Nitratifractor salsuginis DSM 16511: one gene and its partners. The protein of the gene in region 1 interacts with the protein of each later gene in a pairwise test. Links are inferred from orthologs where the notes say so. Each region holds a gene or a part of one and is shown in the gene's direction. Other genes may lie near its edges. The genes, in order: groL, NITSA_RS06145 and grpE.

Evidence for each region.
Region 2: the proteins of groL (region 1) and NITSA_RS06145 interact in binary tests that used the Escherichia coli proteins (3 or more experiments, as listed by UniProt). The link is inferred for Nitratifractor salsuginis DSM 16511 from one-to-one orthologs.
Region 3: the proteins of groL (region 1) and grpE interact in binary tests that used the Escherichia coli proteins (3 or more experiments, as listed by UniProt). The link is inferred for Nitratifractor salsuginis DSM 16511 from one-to-one orthologs.

The regions. Positions count from the first base shown.
Region 1 is NC_014935.1:1,858,001-1,865,023, forward strand. Bases 3,854-6,783 are described here. They hold groL (chaperonin GroEL), read left to right. Parts: upstream 3,854-4,464; coding sequence 4,465-6,102; downstream 6,103-6,783. Other genes in these bases: groES (co-chaperone GroES), read left to right, coding at 4,129-4,395; NITSA_RS09545 (glycerophosphodiester phosphodiesterase), read left to right, coding at 6,397-6,783. In the rest of the region: NITSA_RS09510 (molybdopterin-containing oxidoreductase family protein), read right to left, coding at 1-385; NITSA_RS09515 (RND family efflux transporter), read right to left, coding at 382-1,110; pyrF (orotidine-5'-phosphate decarboxylase), read right to left, coding at 1,736-2,449; NITSA_RS09525 (molybdopterin molybdotransferase MoeA), read right to left, coding at 2,453-3,688; more of NITSA_RS09545, read left to right, coding at 6,784-7,023.
Region 2 is NC_014935.1:1,207,326-1,214,411, forward strand. What follows is about bases 877-3,869. They hold NITSA_RS06145 (ABC transporter ATP-binding protein), read left to right. Parts: upstream 877-1,964; coding sequence 1,965-2,774; downstream 2,775-3,869. Other genes in these bases: NITSA_RS06140 (ABC transporter permease), read left to right, coding at 877-1,962; NITSA_RS06150 (MlaD family protein), read left to right, coding at 2,764-3,696; NITSA_RS06155 (ABC-type transport auxiliary lipoprotein family protein), read left to right, coding at 3,693-3,869. In the rest of the region: NITSA_RS06135 (MATE family efflux transporter), read right to left, coding at 1-751; more of NITSA_RS06140, read left to right, coding at 847-876; more of NITSA_RS06155, read left to right, coding at 3,870-4,280; NITSA_RS06160 (FUN14 domain-containing protein), read left to right, coding at 4,284-4,625; NITSA_RS06165 (epoxyqueuosine reductase QueH), read left to right, coding at 4,791-5,879; 3-hydroxyacyl-ACP dehydratase FabZ, read left to right, coding at 5,965-6,423; lpxA (acyl-ACP--UDP-N-acetylglucosamine O-acyltransferase), read left to right, coding at 6,423-7,086. UniProt on the Escherichia coli protein: Part of the ABC transporter complex MlaFEDB, which is involved in a phospholipid transport pathway that maintains lipid asymmetry in the outer membrane by retrograde trafficking of phospholipids from the outer membrane to the inner membrane.
Region 3 is NC_014935.1:476,300-483,015, forward strand. What follows is about bases 4,018-6,716. They hold grpE (nucleotide exchange factor GrpE), read left to right. Parts: upstream 4,018-4,933; coding sequence 4,934-5,500; downstream 5,501-6,716. Other genes in these bases: NITSA_RS02395 (RrF2 family transcriptional regulator), read right to left, coding at 4,018-4,193; rpsO (30S ribosomal protein S15), read left to right, coding at 4,360-4,629; dnaK (molecular chaperone DnaK), read left to right, coding at 5,591-6,716. Also shown: molecular chaperone DnaJ, read right to left, coding at 1-991; NITSA_RS02375 (Dabb family protein), read left to right, coding at 1,120-1,416; recombination mediator RecR, read left to right, coding at 1,403-1,972; NITSA_RS02385 (class I SAM-dependent methyltransferase), read left to right, coding at 1,981-2,739; NITSA_RS02390 (DHH family phosphoesterase), read right to left, coding at 2,727-3,779; more of NITSA_RS02395, read right to left, coding at 3,789-4,017. UniProt on the Escherichia coli protein: Participates actively in the response to hyperosmotic and heat shock by preventing the aggregation of stress-denatured proteins, in association with DnaK and GrpE. It is the nucleotide exchange factor for DnaK and may function as a thermosensor.

The DNA.
Region 1 (7,023 bases):
TGATCCCCCGCCCTTCGCGGATCCCCGCCTGGCCAGGCCCGTCACAAAGCGAGCCGTGGGTGAGCGTGCCGCCCAGGCGCTCGATGAGTAGATTGGTCACCGACTGCATCACCCCCAGATTCCCCGACCCGCGCCAAAGCAGCGGATTTTTGGCTTTGAGGGCTTCGGCCACGGCATCGAGTGCCTCCTCCATACTCACTTCCCGCCCGTCGATGCGGGGCTTTTCGATCCTCGGTGCTTCGTGGATGGAGCGGTTGAGCAGAGTGCACAGGGCTCCGTTGTACATCGGGTGGCCGGGGGTGGCTACCAGTTTGTCGGGGCGGGAAGAGTCGCAGGTGATCGCGCAGGCGTCCCAGCAATCCAGAGGGCAGGCGGTTTGAATCATTTGAGCTCCACTTTCACAAGCGATGAGAAGGGATAACGGCCGGCGGGCACTTCGATCTCGGCCCGGTAAGAGGAGAGATACTTCTCATCGGTCTCTTTCCATACCTTGTAGGGCCTCAGATCACTCGGCTTTCCGTTGATCCAGAGCCGGAGTTTGGGCAGCGCCTTGACCTCATCCTCCGCCAAATAGATCACCAGGCGGGCGCGGCTCAGATCATCCACGATCGCTAGGGGGGTGCCGATCCCGGCATACTCCCCGGGGCGGACCAGCAGGCGGTAGAGATAACGGTTTTTGAACCGGATATTCTTCTTGGCGATCCTATCCTGGAGCGTGGCGACCTTCTGCTCCATCTCCAGGATGCTTCGGCGCAGGTTGATCACCTGCTGCCGGGTACTCAACCACTGGTTCTGCGCCGCCACCATCGCCTGGTAAGCCTGATCTTTCTGGGTCTGGCTGGCGGTGGAGAGTTTGTTCAGGCGCTGGAAATAGCCCTGCTGCCTTTGGAAACTTCCCTTCAGGCCGGGCAGCATCTTTTGGGTAAGCTCAAGATTTTGCCGCAACAGCTTCAGCGTCTCGCGGGAATGCTCCAGATCGAGCCGGTCCAGCCGATCGTCGATATGAATGATTCTAGCATCCTCGATGAGCTTCCCCTCCAGAGCACGATTCGCCTCCAGTACCTCCCCCGGAGCCGCCGCCTTGATCGTCGCCCGATCCCAGGGCTCCACCCGAGCATAGTGCTCGGCGGCGGAAAGAAACGAACCAAGGAAAAAGAGCGAAAGAATTATAAATGTTTTATGGAGTTTCACAGCGTGGTAAACCTTCATGAATTAGGAATTAGGAGTTAGGAATTCTTTTTTAGTCGTGGAGATGTAATAATTGAACACACTACCATCAATTTCCAATTTCTAATTTCTAACTACTAATTTCTAATTTGAAAAAGAAGGCAGGCGATAAGCCGGGTTCTGTCGTTGGGTGACTATTTATCTAGGCCCGCCGTCACCGACGGGCTCGAGCGAAGCACACAAGATGTGAGGCTTGTACCAGGTGCTTCTTGCTGCGGACCGGGTTTACCTGGCTGCCCCCGTTACCGGGGGCACCGGTGGGCTCTTACCCCACCCTTTCACCCTTACCTGTGCGGGAAAACCCGCCATCGGCGGTCTACTCTCTGTTGCACTTGCCCTCGAATCGCTTCGGCCAGCCGTTAGCTGGAGTCCTGCCTCACTGCAGCCCGGACTTTCCTCTTGCGGCACCAACCGCAAGCAGCCACCTGCCTGCCTTCGCGCCGAGTATAACAGATTTTATTCCCGGATGCAAACCCCCGAAAAGGGCGCCACAGCAAGGTACCAAAGGCTATTGTGATCGAGCGGAAAGCCCCCCGATGCGTTGCAAGATTTGCCGCACTTTTTCTTTGGGATCGGGGTCTTGATAGACAGGCCGCCCGATGACGGGAAAGTCCACGTGCTCTTTGGCCGCCAACTCCAGGGTCGCCACCCGCTGCTGATCCCCCGCCTCCTCTCCAAAGGGGCGGATCCCGGGGCACAGAGTCAGAAATTTCTGCGAAGTCACCTCCTTGACTGCCCGGCTCTCAAAAGCGGAGCAGACCACCCCGTCCAATCCCGCCTCATAGCTCATTCGGGCGAACTCCCGAGCTTTCTCGTCGATTCCCTTCCCATAGATACGGCGAAACTCCTCTTCGCTGAAAGAGGTCAACGCCGTCACCGCCAGGACCAGGGGACGATCCTCTCCATAGGGTTCCAGCCGCTCCATGACCGTCCGCAGGGCCCGCTCCCCGGCGCTGGCGTGGACATTGAACATCTCCACCCCCAACTCGGCGATCTCCGCCGCCGCGTCAGCCATTGTGTTGGGGATGTCGTAGAGCTTCAGATCGAGAAAGATCCTGAAACGGGGGTTGATGCTCCGCAGGGTATCGAGAAAGTCCCGGCCGTCGCGGATGTAAGTGCGAAAGCCAACCTTCATCCAAAGATCATCGAACTCCCCCAGGGCTTCGGCGAGACGGAGATTCTCCGCGGAGCTGGGCAGGTCCAGGGCTATAGCAAGTTGCATCGGCTATCCTTCCTGTGAATCGTTTCGAAATTCTACCGCATCCCAAAGGGGGATCACCTCGATCGATGTTCCTTCCGGAAGTTCCCGGACCTCCTCCCCGAATATCGCTAGGACATCGCTCTCCGCCAGGGGAGTGAGCATCCCCGATCCGTAGCGGTTGCCCCGGGTAGGAAAGAAACGCCCCTCTCTCATTCGCCCCAGGACCATTTCGCTCCGCCCGCCCCGCAGCTTGAGCACTTCGCCCATCGCGGCGCTGAAACGGCGGTGCCGGACCGATCGGGCCCCCTGCATCCGAAAGAGCACCGGAATCGCAAGGACCAAAATATTGAGCATCGTAGCCAGAGGATTGCCCGGCATCGCCATCACGAAGCTCCGCCCCATCCGACCCATCATCGTGGGACGCCCCGGTTTGACATTGACCCCGTGAAAGAGAGGCTCAAGCCCATTAGCGAGGAAGGCTTCGTAGAGAAAATCGGCTTCTCCCGTACTGATCCCTCCGCTGGTGAAGATCACATCGTAACGCTTGAGCTCCCCCAGCATTGCGACGGTGCTTTCCCGATCGTCGGGGATGCGGCCGTGGTATTCCGCCGCGAAGCCATAGCGCTGCAGCAGGGCAATGATCCCAAAAGCGTTGGCATTGTAAATCTCGTCCTCCTCCGCTTCCTCCCACGGTTCGCGGATCTCATCTCCGCTAGACAATACAGCGATCCTCAGCGGCGCCGTCACCTCGGCCGCCATCAACCCCTGGCTGCTCAGCAACGCGATATGGGAGGGTTCCAACACCGTTCCCGCCTCCAAGAGCGTCGTCCCCACGTCGAGCTCTTCGCCTCGTTTGCGCAGGTTGCTCCCCCGCTTGATCCCCTCAGGAATCGTCACCGCTTCATCCGTCACATCAGAGCACTTCTCGATCGGAACGATCGTATCGGCATCGGCCGGTACCTGTGCCCCCGTCATAATCCGGTAGCACTCTCCCTCCTCTAAAATCGCTTCGGGTCGATCTCCGGCAAAAATCGTCGCGGCGATCCGCAGTCGCTTCCCGCCATCCCCATAACGAAAAGCGAAGCCGTCCATAGCCGAATTGTCAAATGAAGGAAGGTTTTTGCGAACCTTCACCTCTTGCGCGAGAATACGCCCCAAAGCCCGATCAAGCGTCACAATCTCCCGTTCCCTTTTGAGCGGCGCATTCTCCAACGCCAAACCCAGCGCCTCTTTTAATGACAAGGTATCCAGCTTCACCATAAAGATCACTCCTCTCTGCAATTGTTCAATGGAGCTATTATGTCTAAATCATTGTTAGAGATCGAAATGAAAAAGGCAGTATTATCTAAAAGGCCAACTGTGTGACTGTGGGTTAAAAATAAAAAAAAAGATGGAAAATAGTAATGAGAAATAAAAAAGGGGGAATGGTAGCAGGGGGGGAACTTGAATCCCCGACCTCCGGCTTATGAGACCAGCGCTCTAACCAGCTGAGCTACCCTGCCATCAAAAATACAGGCCGGAATATTACCCTAGAAAACTTTAAAAGTCAATACCAAGCCAAAGAGAGAGAAATAAGTATTAAAAATAAGGTAACTTTAGTCAATAACACTAATGATTCTTAAATATTTTCCTGGAATTGACTTGACATACATCAAAAAACTCACTAAAATACCGTCAAACTAAACCAAAAAGGAGCGAGCATGAACTTCAAACCCCTGGCTAATCGTGTACTGATCGAGCGTGAGGAGGAAGTCACAACCACCGCTTCCGGCATCATCATCCCCGACAACGCCAAAGAAAAGCCCCTTCAAGGGAAAGTCCTGGCAGTCGGACCCGATGCGGAAGAAGAGGGAATCAAAGTAGGCGACACGGTCGTCTTCGGCAAATACGCCGGGACCGAGATCGTTCTGGACAATAATGAGTATCTCATCCTCAACAGCGACGAGATCCTCGGTATCCTGGGCTAAGCCCCGAATATTAGAGAGTAAGAAGAGTAGAAGAATAGAAATCAGTCAACGCATCAAAGGAGCATAAAAATGGCAAAAGAAATCGTCTTTTCAGATATCGCACGTAACGGACTCTACAGCGGAGTCAAAAAACTGGCCGACGCGGTCAAGGTCACGATGGGACCCCGCGGACGTAATGTCCTGATCCAGAAGAGCTTCGGCGCTCCCAGCATTACCAAGGACGGCGTCTCTGTCGCCCGGGAGATCGAGCTGGCCGATTCTCTGGAAAATATGGGAGCTCAGCTGGTCAAAGAGGTCGCCAGCAATACCGCGGACGAAGCCGGTGACGGTACCACCACCGCCACCGTTCTGGCGGAAAGCATCTTCCGCGAAGGTCTGCGCAATATCACCGCAGGGGCCAACCCCATCGAAGTGAAGCGAGGTATGGACAAAGCCAGCGCCGCCATCATCGAAGAGCTCAAGAAGATGAGTAAAGAGGTCAGCGACAAAGAGCAGATCGCTCAGGTTGCCACCATCTCCGCCAATAGCGATGCCAAAATCGGTAACCTCATCGCCGAGGCGATGGAAAAAGTTGGTAAAGACGGCGTCATCACCGTCGAAGAGGCCAAAGGAATCAACGACGAACTCGAAGTCGTCGAGGGTATGCAGTTTGATCGTGGTTATCTCTCGCCCTACTTCGTCACCAACAGTGAGAAGATGACCGTCGAGATGGACAACCCGCTGATTCTCATCACCGACTTCAAGATCAGCAGCCTCAAAGACCTGATCCCTCTGCTCGAGCAGACCCAGCAGAGCGGACGCCCGCTGCTGATCATCGCTGACGATGTCGAAGGTGAAGCTTTGGCGACTCTGGTCCTCAACCGCCTCAAGGGCATCCTCAACATCGCCGCCGTCAAAGCCCCCGGCTTCGGCGACCGCAAGAAGGAGATGCTCAAGGATATCGCTATCCTCACTGGCGGTACCGTCATCACCGAAGAGCTCGGTCTGACCCTGGAGAAGACCACCATCGATCAGCTCGGTCAAGCCGCCCGTGTCGTCATCGACAAAGATGATACCACCATCGTCGACGGTAAAGGCAGCAAAGAGGCGGTCGAAGCCCGCATCCGCGAGATCAAGGCTCAGATCGAGAACACCACTAGCGACTACGACCGCGAGAAGCTCCAGGAGCGCCTGGCTAAGCTCAGCGGTGGTGTCGCTGTCATCAAGGTCGGTGCCGCTACCGAGACCGAGATGAAAGAGAAAAAAGACCGCGTCGACGACGCCCTCTCCGCGACCAAAGCGGCTGTGGATGAGGGAATCGTTATCGGCGGAGGTGCCGCATTGGTCAAAGCCGCCAAAGCGGTCGAAATCAGCCTCGAAGGTGACGAGCAGGTCGGTGCGGAGATCATCCTGCGCGCCGTCAAAGCTCCCATCAAGCAGATCGCAGACAACGCCGGCTTCGACGCCGGAGTCGTCGCTGACAAAGTCAGCACCAGCGAAGACGCCAACCTCGGTTTCAACGCTGCCACCGGCGAATATGTCAATATGTTCGAAGCCGGTATCATCGATCCTCTGAAAGTCGAGCGGGTCGCACTGCAAAATGCCACCTCTGTCGCCAGCCTCCTGCTGACGACCGAAGCGACCGTCAGCGAAATCAAAGAGGACAAACCCGCTCCCGCCGCTCCCGATATGGGAATGGGCGGAATGGGCGGAATGGGGATGATGTAATCTCCCCCACCTCCTGAAGGAATTTTCCCAAAACGTCGATTCATTCCCTCCTTTTCTTTCCGGTCGTGAGACCGGAATCTTTCATATCTGAATAAAATACTTCATTCCTTTAACAAGAAGATCCCATCACACTGCTTTCCCTATCAATATTCAGGACAATATAACCTCTTCGCAATGCTTCAATTTCCATTTTGATTCCAGAGGTCTTCAACCTACCTTCCTTGTTCTGGCAATGATTAGATTTTATCAACTTTCTATTTTAAACTGGTAATATATTTAAGGGAAGGAGTAGTTATGGCTTTTTACGAAAAATTCAGATCAGACCAGTTGATCGGTGCCCACAGAGGTTGGAGGGAGATCCGTCCGGAGAATACACTTTGTGCTTTCGAAGCGGCGGCAGGGCATTGCGACTTCATCGAACTTGATGTGCAGCTGAGCCAGGATGGAGCCTGGGTCGTTTGCCACGATGAGACATTGGAGCGAACCACCGATGTGGAACAGTGTTTCCCGGGGGAACTGCGCCCAAGACGGGTCATCGACTACGCCGTGGAAGAGCTTCGCCGACTTGATGCAGGAAGTTGGTTTCTCGACCGGGACCCCTTCGGTACGCTGAAATCGGGAAGGGTGTGGAGAGAAACGATTCAGGCCCTGATGCCTATCCGACTGCCTACCCTGGAGGAAGTTCTCGATTTTTCCGCAGCGAGCGGGATCTCTCTGAATATCGAGATCAAAGATATGCAGACGCTTCCGGCAAAAAAGGTCGTTCGAAGATTCAGGGAGGTCTTGGAAGAGTATCCCAAGGCGCTGCCGCCCATCCTGGTCTCCTCCCTCAACCACTATTACCTGGCCGAGCTCAGTCGAGGGATCCCTTCACTCCCTCTGGCTGCTCTGGTGAATGCATCCCATCCTCCACGACTCAAA
Region 2 (7,086 bases), 650 kb from region 1 along the record:
CCTGGGCATAGAAAAAAGCCAAAGAAAAGGTCAGCGCCAGCGTCCGGATAAAGATATTGCGGTTGACGTGGAAGAATCTCGAAAGCGCTTCCCAGCGCAGCAGCTCCCTGCGCCGAACCCTTTGTATGGAAGCGCGGTAACGCCCCAGCAGCCAAAAGGCGTAGGCCAATCCCGCATATTGAGCCACCACCGTCCCCCAGGCCGCCCCGGCGATCCCCCACTCCAAAACCCGGACCAGAAAGATACTGAGCCCCACATTGACCAGATTGACCAGCACGGTGACATAGAGGGGGTAGCGGGAATTCTGCATCCCGAAGAAAAAGCCGGTCAGAACGAACATCAACAGCACCGCGGGCGCCGTCCATATTCGTATGGAGAAATACTCCTGGGCCAAAGAGCGGTAGCTCGCCTCCACATTCATCCACTCAGCGGCGAGTCCAAAAATAATATTTTCAAATATGATCATAGGGAGCGCCAGGATCAATGCCAGGATCATCGCCCGATAGAGGGTCGCGCTGAGCGTGTGCCCGTCCCCAGCTCCGAAAGCCTGAGCCGTCATTCCCGTCGTGCCCATCCGGAGGAAACCGAAGCTGCTGTAGAGGAACATAAAGATCATCCCCCCGATCCCCAGCGCCGCCAGATGGGCTGCCGAGAGATGCCCCATAAGCGCCGTATCGACGGAGCTGATGAGAGGAACGGAAATATTGGCCAGGATATTGGGAAGGGCCAGGCGGAGGATCTGCCGGTTCATATTTGCTCCTTTTCGCTGCGTGATTCTAGCCGATTTCCCCTATAGGCAAGCCCTGGAAATGAAGCCGATTAAAACTATGACGCTATAATCTGCCTATGAATCAAAGCCCGCTGAAACTCCGTAAAAACGGCGAAGAGACCCTTATCGAATGTCAGGGAGACTGGACTCTCGATCAGGCCCGACTCATCGAAAAGGAGCTCCGCCGCCTCCCCCTCCCCGAGACTCCACGCTGCCGGATCGATTTTGGAAAGGTGCAGCGTTTCGACAGCGCGGGAATCCTCCTGCTTCTAGAGCTGCGGGAGCGAATGAAAAAGGCGGGCAAAGCGTGCGAAATCACCGGTCTCGATGAGAAAAAAGAGAAAATGCTGCACCTCATCGAGCGGGGATACGGTGAAGAACCTCTGCCCAAACGGCGGGAAGGTTTGCTCTGGCGTATCGGCAAAGCCACCGTCGAAGAGCTCAAAGTCGTGCGCGACTTCTTTCATTTCCTGGGGGAACTCTCCGTCAGTTTCCTGCGCTTGCTTTTCAAGCCCTCCAACTTCCGTATGCGCGAAACCGTCTACCACATCCAGCACTCCGGCGTCAATGCCCTTTTCATCATCGGCCTGACCTCTTTTCTGGTGGGGCTGGTCATCGCCTACGAGAGTCTCGTGCAGCTGGTTCAGTTCGGGGCGGATATCTACGTCGTCGACGGGATCGGCATCGCCATTACCCGGGAGCTGGGGCCCATGATCACCGCCATCGTCATCGCGGGACGCAGCGCCTCCTCCTATGCCGCGGAGATCGGGACGATGAAGATCACCGAAGAGATCGCCGCCATGCAGACTTTGGGCTTCGATCCCTTCTACTTCCTGGTCATTCCCCGGATTGTCGCCATGATGATCGCTTTGCCCCTGCTGATCTTCTTCTCCGATGTGATCGGAATTTTGGGAGGAATGATCGCCACCAAGGTCCAGGTCGATCTCTCCTTCACCTTCTTTATCGAAAGACTGCAGGAAGTCCTGGCGGCCAAGCACTACATCCTGGGAATCGTCAAAGGGCCCTTCTTCGCCCTGATCATCGCCGCGACAGGGTGTTTTCACGGCTTTCGGGTGACCGGAGATACCGAAAGCATCGGGATCGAAACCACCGCCAGTGTGGTTCACGCGATCTTTTTCGTCATTGCCTGCGACGCTCTTTTTGCCGTCATCTACACTCAGTTGGGATATTGAGCATGGCCGAACCGATCATCGAAATGCGCAACATCGTCACCCGTTTCGGCGACACAGTGATTCACGACGGGGTCAATTTGACGGTCTATCCGGGGGAAATCTACGGCATCCTCGGAGAGAGCGGCGCGGGAAAATCGGTCCTGGTCAAAGAGATCATTATGCTGCTACGGCCTACCTCCGGCACGATCAAAGTCCTGGGCAAGGAGCTCTCTCATCTCAACTACGTCGAGCGGCATCAGCTGCGGCGAAGCTGGGGAGTGCTTTTTCAATTCGGGGCCCTCTTCACCTCCCTGACCGTCGCAGAGAACATCGCTCTGCCTTTGAAAGAGTACACCTCTATCCCAAAGGATTTGCGGGAGAAGATCGTCCGGGAAAAGCTGGAGATGGTGGGGCTCCATAGCCGGGCCGCGGCTCTCTACCCTTCCGAGCTCAGCGGTGGGATGATCAAGCGGGCTGCCCTCGCCCGGGCCCTGGCCATGGACCCCAAGCTCCTCTTCCTCGACGAGCCCACTTCGGGACTGGACCCCATCGGCGCCCGGGCCTTCGACCGGCTCATCGTCGATCTCAGGGATGCCCTGGACATCACCGTGGTGATGATCACCCACGACCTCGACTCCATCTTCACCATTGTCGACCGTATGGCGGTCCTGGCCGACAAACACGTCGTCGCCGAGGGGACCCTCCAGGAAGTGATGGCGACAGATCATCCTTTTGTGCAACGCTTTTTCAAGAACGAATACATCTCCAAACGATTTATGGGTAAAATAGACGCAAAAGATTCAGCCGGGAGCGGAGCCAGCGATGTACAGTAAGATTAATTATACTCTTGTCGGTCTCTTTGTGCTGCTCTTTACCATCCTGGCGTTCGCCTTCGCCTTTTGGCTCGCCAAATACGGCTTTGAGGAAAAATACGACTACTATTATCTCTATTTCACCGAACCTGTTGACGGGCTCACGATGGACTCCACCGTCAAACTCAAGGGGGTCGATGTGGGCAAGGTCAGCCGCATCGAAATTGATCCCACCAATGTCGAGCGGATCCGGGTCAAGATCCGCCTCAAAGCGGGAACCCCCATCGTCAAAGGGATGTACGCCCTGCTCAAGCTCCAGGGGATCACCGGCCTCTCCTATGTCCAGATCGAAGGGGGCAAAAAGGGGGCACCTCGCTTGACGGCACCCGAGGGACAGATCCCGGTCATCCCAACCCACCCGTCACTTCTGCACCGGCTTAGCGAAAGCGCTCCGAAATTTCTCGACAAACTCCAGCACACTGCCGATGGCCTCAACAAACTTTTCAGTCAACATAATCAACAGCAATTGACGAAGATTCTCAACAATACGGCCGAAGCTACCGGCAAAGCGGTCGCCGTAGAGAATCGACTCATCACTCTCTCCGATGAATTCAACCGTACCCTGGCCCATTTCGATCGACGCAGCGCCCAATTGGTAGATTCCGTCGACCAGGTGACCGATACACTGCAAAAGAAGCTCCCGCCCCTTATGGATCATGTGGATGAAGCGGGCCGTAATATCGCCGACCTTGCCAGAGGGATTGACCGTCGTCTGAAACGGGGCGAATACGATCTGCGCAAAATGATCCGTCCCATACAGATCGACATCAAAGAGCTCAGCTACAGTTACCAGGAGCTCGCTGAAGATTTGAAAAACCTGAGCCGGCATCCCAGCTCCCTGATCTTCGGTGCGGGAAGCCCACCCAAAGGACCCGGTGAATGAAAAATCTACTCTCTCTGCTTATTGCGGGCGCTCTCTTCTTTCTGCTCGGCGGATGCAGCGGCAAAACGATCCATATGTATACCCTCGACGCAGCGGGAAATCTTCCCAGAGTCCATCCCCGTTTCAGTGCCATTCGTGTCGATTACCCCAAGGGGATCGAGGATACGATGGGGACCCGTATCTATTTCAGCCGGAGTGACCTGACCCAATCCTACTACGGCTACAGCCAGTGGAGCAAATCCCTCAACCGGATCCTGATGGCCAACCTCATCGAAGCCCTTCAACGCAGCGGCATCGCGCGCAATGTCCTCGACTACGCGTCCCAGGCCGATGCCCCCTATGAACTCGAATGCACCGTCTACCGTTTCGAACACCAGATCACCCCCCAGGGCTCCACGGCCGAAATCTCCATCGGACTGCGACTGATCCGTACCGAGGACAAGAAGCTGATCGCTTCGAAAATCTTCAACTACAGCATCCCCTGCACCCAGACCGACGCCCGGGGATTCGTCGAAGCGGCCAACCGGGCCATTTTCCGGCTCTCGACTGATATGATCCGCTGGCTGAGCAGTGTGAGGAGATAAGCGATGGATGAGAATCTGACCCGTGTCATTCAGGAGCATCTGCCGGGGCTTCCCTGGCTGCAGATGGGGAGCGGTTTCCTCATCGGCCTCTCCGTCGGCTATGTAATCAAAAAGAGCTTCAAAATCCTGCTCTTTTTCGGAGGACTGGCGGTAGCGTTGCTTTTCATCCTGGAGCATCAGCACCTCATCACCCTCAATGAAGAGGGCCTCACCCAAACCGTCTCCGAGGGCTCGACCCTCTTCCAACATTTCGCCCTCTTCCTCAAAGAGCGCCTCTCCCGCCTCGGAGTCGCAGGAGGCACCTCCTCCGTCGCCGGCTTCTTCGCCGGGCTCAAGATGGGATAACACTAATAACTAGTAACCGAGTAATGAGTAACTGAGCAACCGAATAAGGCTGACAATGAAAGATCGAATAACTCCAATAAAGGTGTCGCAAAGCGACACAGACCGAAATTCCTCATTCCTCATTCCTCATTCCTCATTCCATAATTTTTCCCAAAAGGAAAAATTATGCTAGTCCACATCTGCTGCGCCGTCGACAGCCACTATTTCCTCCAAAAACTCAGAGAGGATTTCCCCGAAGAGAAGCTCATCGGTTTTTTCTATGACCCGAACATTCATCCCTATAGTGAATATCGTTTACGACTACTGGAAGTCGAGCGCAGCTGCCGTCAACTCGGGATCGAGCTGATCGAGGGCCCTTACGATTTCGAAAGCTGGATGGAAGCGGTGCGCGGCCTGGAGAATGAACCGGAGAAGGGGCGGCGCTGCGCCGTCTGTTTCGACCGCCGCTTTGAAGTGACTGCCGCCAAAGCAGCCGAATTGGGTGAGCGGCGCTTCACCTCCACCCTGCTGACCTCTCCCAAAAAATCCCTCAAGCAACTCCGCGAAGAGGGAGAACGCCTGGCCCGACGTTACGGCCTGGAGTTCATCGCCCCCGATTACCGCAAGGCGTCAGGGACCCAGGAGCAAAACATTATGGCCAAAGAGGCCCAGCTCTACCGACAGGATTACTGCGGGTGCCTCTTCGGCTTGACCATCCAGCGCCAACAGCAGGAGAAGTTGGCCGATGAGCTGATGGTACCGATCTCGGGGCAGATCCAACCCGAATCGATCGAAGAGCGTCTGGAGCTCTACACCCGGCGTCTCGAACTCGAAGCGCAGGGGCTCGAATACCGCATCGTCAGAGAGCGTTTCCTCAACTGGCGGCTGCTCTCCGGGCTGCTCAGGGTGCGAAAAAGTCCCGTCCCCGCCCATATCCTCCCCTATTCCACCCTCAAACGCTCCTATACCCGGGGACGGATCGAAGAGCTAATCGGCGAAGTGGCCATAATGAACCGGGATGAAGTCAAATTCATTACCCTGGAGAGCTACAACCGCCTCAGCGGCCGCAACTATCGTGATGTCACCGAACTGATCTTCCATCCTCCCACCTTCGAGGAGGAACTCGAGCTGCGGCACCAGCTCCTCCCCGGCCCCTACGATCTCAGCGCCCTGCTCGTCGTGGAGTCGATCCCCGAGAACAAGGTCGAATTGACCCTCCAGACCCGCCTCTTCGAGGATGTCCGGGAACGGCTGATCTTTCCCTTCGAAAGATAAACGGCTTCTTTACCTATTTTCGATAAAATATTGCTCATTATGCTCCGACGGTGTTCCGGAGCAGATTCCCACCGAAAGGTCATCCGTGTCAGCAACGCTCTACAACGTCATCGAGATTCAGAAGATCCTCCCCCACCGCTTCCCCTTCCTGCTGGTGGACCGCATTACGGCCCTGGAGCCGGGACGCTCGGTCGAAGGGTACAAAAACGTCTCCATCTCCGAACCGGTCTTTCAGGGCCATTTCCCCGATCACCCCATCTATCCGGGCGTTATGATCATCGAAGGAATGGCCCAGGCCGGCGGAGTGCTCGCGTTTAAAAGTATGGACAGCCAGGGGCAGGAAGCGACCCAGGACAAGGTGGTCTACTTTATGAGTATCGACAAAGCCAAGTTCCGTGCTCCCGTCACACCGGGAGACAAGCTCGTCTACCGTCTGGAGGTCGTCAAAAACAAAGGCGCCGTCTGGTTCCTCGACGGTAAAGCCTACGTCGATGAGAAACTGGTGGCGGAAGCCCAGCTCAAAGCGATGATCGTGGACAAGTGATGTCAGCAAACTCTATCCATCCTACCGCACTGATCGATCCGAAAGCCCGAATCGGTGAAGAGGTCAGCATCGGAGCCTACACCGTGATCGGACCGGAAGTCAGCATCGGCGACGGGACCGAGATCGGCAGTCATACTCTTATCGAGGGAGCGACCCGCATCGGTAAAAAGAACCGGATCTTTTCCCACGCCGTGATCGGGTCGATCCCCCAGGATCTGAAATACCACGGAGAAAAGGTACGCCTGGAGATCGGGGATGAGAACATCATCCGGGAATTCACCCTCATCAACCCGGGGACCGAAGGGGGCGGCGGAGTCACCCGTATCGGCAACGGGAATCTCCTGATGGGCTATGTCCACATCGCCCACGATGTCCGGATCGGCGACCGCTGCATCCTCGCCAATGCGGCAACCCTGGCCGGGCATGTGGAGCTGGGAGACCATGTGGTTGTCGGCGGGATGACGCCGATCCACCAGTTCGTCCGGATCGGCGACTATGCGATGATCGCCGGGGCCAGTGCCCTGAGCCAGGATATCCCTCCTTATTGCCTGGCCGAGGGCAACCGGGCCCACCTGCGGGGCCTCAACCTCACCGGCCTGCGCCGCAAAATGGAGCGGGAAACCATCGACGCACTCAAGCAGGCCTACCGGGAACTTTTCGAAA
Region 3 (6,716 bases), 1.4 Mb from region 1 along the record:
GGATCATCTTGATCTGGGCGATGAGATCGCCGGTGCGTCCGCCATGGACATCAGGTACTCCCTTGCCACGGAAGACGAACTGTGCCCGGTCTCTCGTGCCGGGTTTGAGATCCAGTTCCAACTCTCCGTCGAGAGAAGGGATTGTGATTTCACCGCCCATAACGCACTGGGTGAAGAAGACTGGGACTTCGATGTAGAGGTTGTTCCCCTCCCGGACGAAATGCTCATCCTCTTCGACATAGAAGAGAACGTAAAGATCCCCACGGCGTCCGTTTCGGTCTTCGTTGCCTTTGGCGGGGATACGGAGCCTGTTGCCGGTATCGACTCCGGCAGGGATGGAGAGCAGCACAGTTTCATGCTTGAGCTGATAGCTGCGCCCCTGACACTCGGGACAGGGTTCCTTGACGACCTGTCCGCGTCCCTGGCAGTGGGGACACTCCTGGGCGAAGGTCATAAATCCCTGGCGCATCACGATCTGCCCCTGTCCTCCGCAGGTGCTGCAGGTTTGGAGCTGCCCATCCTTGGCTCCGGTGCCCCGGCAGGCGTCACAGGGGGCTTTGTATTGCAGGTCGATCTCTTTTTCGCAACCGAAGACTGCTTCCTGGAAGCTTAGCTCCAGCTCCACTTCCAGGTCCATAGCGTAGTTGGCTCCGCTCTGGGTACGTCGGGATCGGCCGAATCCGCCTCCAAAGGCCCCTCCGAACATCGAGTTGAAAATATCCATAATATCATCCATACTGTCGGCGTGGAACCCGGCACCCTGGCGCTCCAGGCCCTCTTTGCCGTAGCGGTCGTAGATGGCCCGTTTCTCTTCGTCGCTGAGGACCCCGTAAGCTTCGTTGATGAGCTTGAACTTCTCTTCGGCTTCGGGATCCCCGGGGTTTTTGTCGGGGTGATAGCGCAGTGCCAGTTTGCGGTAAGCCTTTTTGATCTCGGCAGCCGTGGCGTCACGGCTCACTTCCAGAATTTCATAATAGTCGACGCTTGTCATTGGGAAATCGCTCCTGATTTTACTGTCTGATCTCTGGGAATTTTGGGATTAACAGGATAAAAGTTGTCAGAATTTTACCATAATTATTTAGGTTATAATTCGGCAAAATTGTGGGGAGGATGAAGCGCATGGTTGTCCATATCGTTATGATCAAATTCGCTGAAGCGGCAGACAAAAATGAGCGGATCAGGGAAGCGAAAAGGCGTATTGACGCTTTGATTGAGCAGGTCCCTTCGCTGCGCAGTATGGAAACGGGGATCAATTTCTCCGAGGAAGAGCGGGCTATGGACCTGGTGCTGACCACCACCTTCGATGACCGCAAGGGGCTGGAGGAATATGCGGTGCATCCCGAGCATCTGCGGGTGATCGATTACATCAAGAGCGTAGCCGAGTACAGCAAAGTCGTGGATTATGAAACGGTATAGAGTCGAATCTTTCGAACGGCTGGTTGAAGCCTTCAATGCTCTGCCGACCATCGGGCGCAAGACGGCGACACGCCTGGCCTATCATCTGGTGACGGAGCAGGGCTTCAGCGGGCTCAAGCTCGCCCAGGCGATCGAGGATGCGGTGAGTAGCCTCAGAACGTGCCGGCGTTGTCACGCGATCTGCGAAGATGAGCTCTGCGGGATCTGCAGCGATCCGGGCCGGGACCGGAGCAAGCTCTGTATCGTCCAAAGCGCCAAGGATATCTTTACCATCGAAGAATCGGGGCAGTACGAGGGACTCTACTATATCCTCTCTTCCATCGAAGAGCTGGATGAGAGCCACCTGCACGAGATCGTGGAGGGGGTGGAGGAGGTGATCTTCGCCTTCCCTCCCGGGATCGCCACCGATACGATGATCCTCTATATCGAGGATCGTCTGAGTGACCGGGGCTTGGTCTTTACCAAGATCGCCCAGGGAGTTCCCACCGGCGTGGAGTTGGACAACATCGATCTGCTCTCCCTCTCCCGGGCCCTGGAAGACCGGGTGCGCGTCTAGGAGGTTTTATGCCCAAATCTCTGCTGGATTTTATGGCGCCGCCTTCCGCTCTGCCCGAAGCGTTTCGCCCCCAAAAGAGCCTGAGCCTGTCGGAACTTCTCGATCCCCGAGAGGGTGAACGGATTCTGGTGCTGGGGTATGGGGATCTGCAGGTATTGGAAGCTTGGCAGAAAAGAGGCACGGAGCTTCTGCTCTGTGTCCAGTCCGAAGCGGAGGCGGTGAAGGCGAGAAAGGCCGGGGTAAGAGCGGTTCTGGCCCAGGCAGAGTATTTGAGTGATCGGCAGCGCTTTGACGGGATCATCCTCCTCGATCCCGGCTATCGTATGCATCAGCCGGAACGTGCGATCCGCCATCTCGTCCGGGCGCTCAAACGGGGCGGGAGGCTGCTGATGGAGTTGCCTCTGAACGGTCACTTGGAGGCTGCCGGCGAAGTTCTGGATCGGGTGCTCGGGGATCGGGGATGCCGGGAAGAAGTGGAGCGAATCGAATATCCCCCGGCGAATGTCTGGCGCAATGCTCTGCAGCGCGCCGGGGTGAGCCTGGAAGAGGATCGGATCATTTACCGCCACCGGCGTATTTCTCGGGAGAGACTGGAGGAGTGGGGTGAAGGTCTGATTCGCCCCTCGGCACTGCTGCTTGACCCTGCAGAGGGAAAAAAAATGATCGATCAGCTCAGGCAGGCAATGGAAGCCTGCTGTGAAAACGGCTTTTTTTTGGATGAAGAGGTGCTTCTGAGGGTCGTGGGTGCTGCCCATCAGGAGGGCTGAGCACTCTTTTCGTCGATATAGTTCTGGATGAAGTCCCTCAGGTCGCTGTAGACGAAGGAGTCTTTGTAGTTTTCGATCTTGCCGCCGCTGGCGTTGGGGTGGCCGCCGCCGTTGCCGATCTCCGCCGCCATAGCGGAGACGTCGAGCTTGTTGTTGCTCCGCAGGCTGAAATTGCCCCGGGAGTTGACATCCATATAGAAGTCGTAATCAGGGTTGGCGAGGAGAAAGGCGTTACCGATGAGGGAAGTATTGCCCACGTTGTAACCCAATAACCCTTTGTAGCCTTTATAGTTGATAGTCAACCGATCCTTTTCACGGCTCAGCAGCCGGGTGACATAGTTGGCGACCAGGTTGTCCTTGGTATCGTTCTTCTCCAGGCGGAAGAAGGCTTTCTTGTGGCTATGCAGCGCTTCATCCAGCACGATCGGCGCCTCTTCCAGAGGCACATCTTCCAGGATCTTCGCCGCGGTGTCGATGAGGCTGAGCTTGTAGGCGCGGTCCTCATCGGGAAAGAGGATTCGGTTGACTTCCCGGGCTCCGCTGATCATCCCCAGGAGGACTTTGCCGTAGGGGAAGTAGGGGCTCTCCTCCACCCAGATGTCGATGGCATTGATCGCTTCGACGATCTTTTCATAGTGACCTTCCGGGTCGAAGCCGAAGTGCTCCCGCAGCCAGTCGTAGGTGATCTTCGTGGCGCTTCGGGAAGTGTCCAGGGTATACCAGGCAAAGCGTTCGGCAGCCGAGGCTCCCGTGCCGTGGTGATCGAGAAGTTGCAGCTTGGCTCCCGCTTCCATCGCCCCTTTCTCCAGAGCGTTGCACTCTTTGGTACTCAGGTTGAGATCGGTGATGAGAATGAGGAACTCTTTCTCCGGATCCCGGAGTCGCTCCTCTTTGATGCGGTTGAGAATTTCCCCCAGGCGGGCCGTCACTTCCGGGCCGTAGTTGGCGTTGTAGCATTGAATATCGTCGAAGGCCCGGGTCGTAAGATATTGGCAACCGTAACCGTCCAGGTCGATGTGGGAGAGATGATGGATACGCATCGCGGCACCTCAGTCGACAAAGAGCTGATCGAGGGTCAGCTCGTTGAGGAAATCGTCGATCTTGCCCTGAAAAGTCGCGAGAAAGGGGGAGATGGCGCATCCGCCGATGCTCCCGTTGGGGCAGTTCTCCGCGTATTGGGTGCAATCGAAGACGGCGGGAGATTTGCCCTCAGCCGCCAGGATTACATCGTAAACCGAGATCTGGTCCATTCCCGCTTTGATCGTGAAGCCTCCCTGGGCCCCCCTGTGGGATTCGAGGATCTCCTGTTTGGCGAGATTGTGGAGGATCTTGGCCAGGAAGCTTTTGGGAATGCAGAGTTCGCGTGCCAACTGTTCGGAGCCGATCGGTTGCTCCGATTTCCGGATTTTGTCGAGTGAAAGTAGTGCGTATTCGCTGGCGCGGGTCAATAGCATGGATGCGTCCTCTTTTCTTTAACTGATAATGCAACTTTATAATTAAGAGTATTTTACTCTAATTTAATTAATAGGAGATTTCGGTCTCTAAAGAGGGGGACTTATCTCCTTTGAAGCTTGGGACAGTATAATTTCGGACCAAATTTATACCAATCAGGAGGTCATTATGGCTTTGGATTCGGCGAAGAAACAAGAGATCATCGCTAAATACGGACGGGGAGAGAACGATACCGGTTCTCCGGAAGTGCAGATCGCACTGCTGACAGAACGGATCAAATATTTGACCGATCACCTCAAGACAAACAAGAAAGACCACTCTTCCAGACTTGGTCTGCTGAAGCTGGTCGGCCAGCGCCGCAGACTGATGCGTTATCTGCGTAAGAAAGATTACGATCGTTTCGTTACTATCAAAGAGGCGCTCGGTATCCGTAACTGATCCCTCTCCCGGGTTTTCCCGGGAACTTCAAACTCTTTTTTAATCTTTTTACATTTTTTCCAATACTTTTCATTACCCTTCTAACATTTCCGAGTTTCCCACACACAGTTTTATTTATCGTTGCTGCACGAGGATCACATACTTTGGACTTATCATATTTCCGTTTCTTTACCATTGTAGCCAATAACTATATACTAGTTGAGTCATTATGACTAAATAAACATATATATAATACCAATAGAGATACTTGACAAATCCAAGCTCAATGGATATAATGGAGAAAATTTTCCGAAAGGGGGAAGCGATGAGTAAAAAGAACAAACGTCCCGAAGAGAGCGAAAAAAAGCTCTCCCGGGAAGAAGAGAAAAAGAAAAACGAGAGCCAGGAGCCTGAGGAGTTGGAGGAGTTTGGCTGTGAAGAGAAACTGGCAGACTGCCAAAAAGAGGTCGAAGAGTACAAAGATCGATACCTCCGAGCCCATGCCGATTTCGAAAATATGAAAAAACGCTTGGAGAAGGACAAATCGACGGCCGTAATGTATGCCAACGAAGCCTTTGCCACCGATCTGCTCAGTGTGATCGATACTTTTGAGAACGCTTTGGCGAGTATCGACAAGATCCAAGGAGACGAAGCGGTCGAAAAGATCAAAGAAGGGATCGCTCTGACCTATGAGCAGCTGCTGAAGGTGCTCAAGAAGCATGGGGTCGAGGAGATCGCCAATGAGGGAGTCTTCGATCCTCATGTGCATCAGGTAGTCCAGCAGGTCGAGAGTGATGCTCACGAGCAAAACGAGATCGTCCATGTCCTGCAGAAGGGATATAAGCTCAGGGATCGTGTTCTGCGTCCCTCTATGGTAAGCACCAAAAAATAAAAAAACTTTACAGAAGGTGACTTAGGTTGCCTAGGTAAATCAAAAAAACGCTTATAATAGCGATAAAGAATCAGAAAAGGAGAACGAACAATGAGCAAACCAATTGGAATCGACTTGGGAACGACCAACTCCGCAATGGCGGTCTATGAAAACGGGGAAGCGAAGATCATCCCCAACAAAGAGGGAAAGAACACCACCCCCTCTGTCGTAGCCTTTACCGACAAAGGTGAAGTCCTGGTGGGGGATCCCGCCAAGCGTCAGATGGTCACCAACCCGGAAAAGACCATCTACTCCATCAAGCGGATCATGGGATTGATGTGTAACGAAGAGAAGGCCAAAGAGGCCAAAGAGCGTCTGCCCTATCACGTCGTCGACAAGAACGGCGCCTGTGCCGTCGAGATCGATGGAAAAATCTATACACCTCAGGAGATCTCAGCGAAGATCCTGATGAAACTCAAAGAGGACGCGGAAGCCTATATGGGCCAGCCGGTGACCGATGCGGTCATTACCGTCCCCGCCTACTTCAACGATGCGCAGCGTAAAGCGACCAAAGAGGCGGGAACCATTGCCGGATTAAATGTCCTGCGGATCATCAACGAGCCTACCGCCGCGGCTCTGGCCTACGGTCTGGAGAAAAAAGAGAGCGAAAACATCGCCGTCTACGACCTGGGTGGCGGTACCTTCGACGTGACCATCCTCGAAACCGGCGACGGTGTGGTCGAGGTCCTGGCGACCGGCGGGGACGCCTTCCTGGGTGGAGACGACTTCGACAACCGGATCATCGACTATGTGGTCGAAGAGTTCAAAAAAGAGCATGGCATCGATCTCAAAGCCGACATCATGGCGCTCCAGCGCCTCAAAGAGGCGGCCGAGAATGCCAAGAAAGAGCTCTCGACCGCTACCGAGACCGAGATCAACCTGCCCTTTATTACGGCAGACCAGACCGGTCCCAAGCACCTGGTGATGAAGATCACCCGGGCGAAGTTCGAATCTTTGATCGAAGACCTGGTCGACAAGACCATCACCAAGGTCCAGGAGGTTCTCAAAGACTCCGGTCTGAGCAAGGACGAGATCAAGGCGGTCGTCCTGGTCGGTGGATCGACCCGGATCCCCCTGGTTCAGCGGAAGGTCAAAGAATTCTTCGGCAAAGAGCCCAACAAGTCGGTCAACCCCGACGAGGTTGTGGCCATCGGTGCGGCGATCCAGGGTGGAGTCC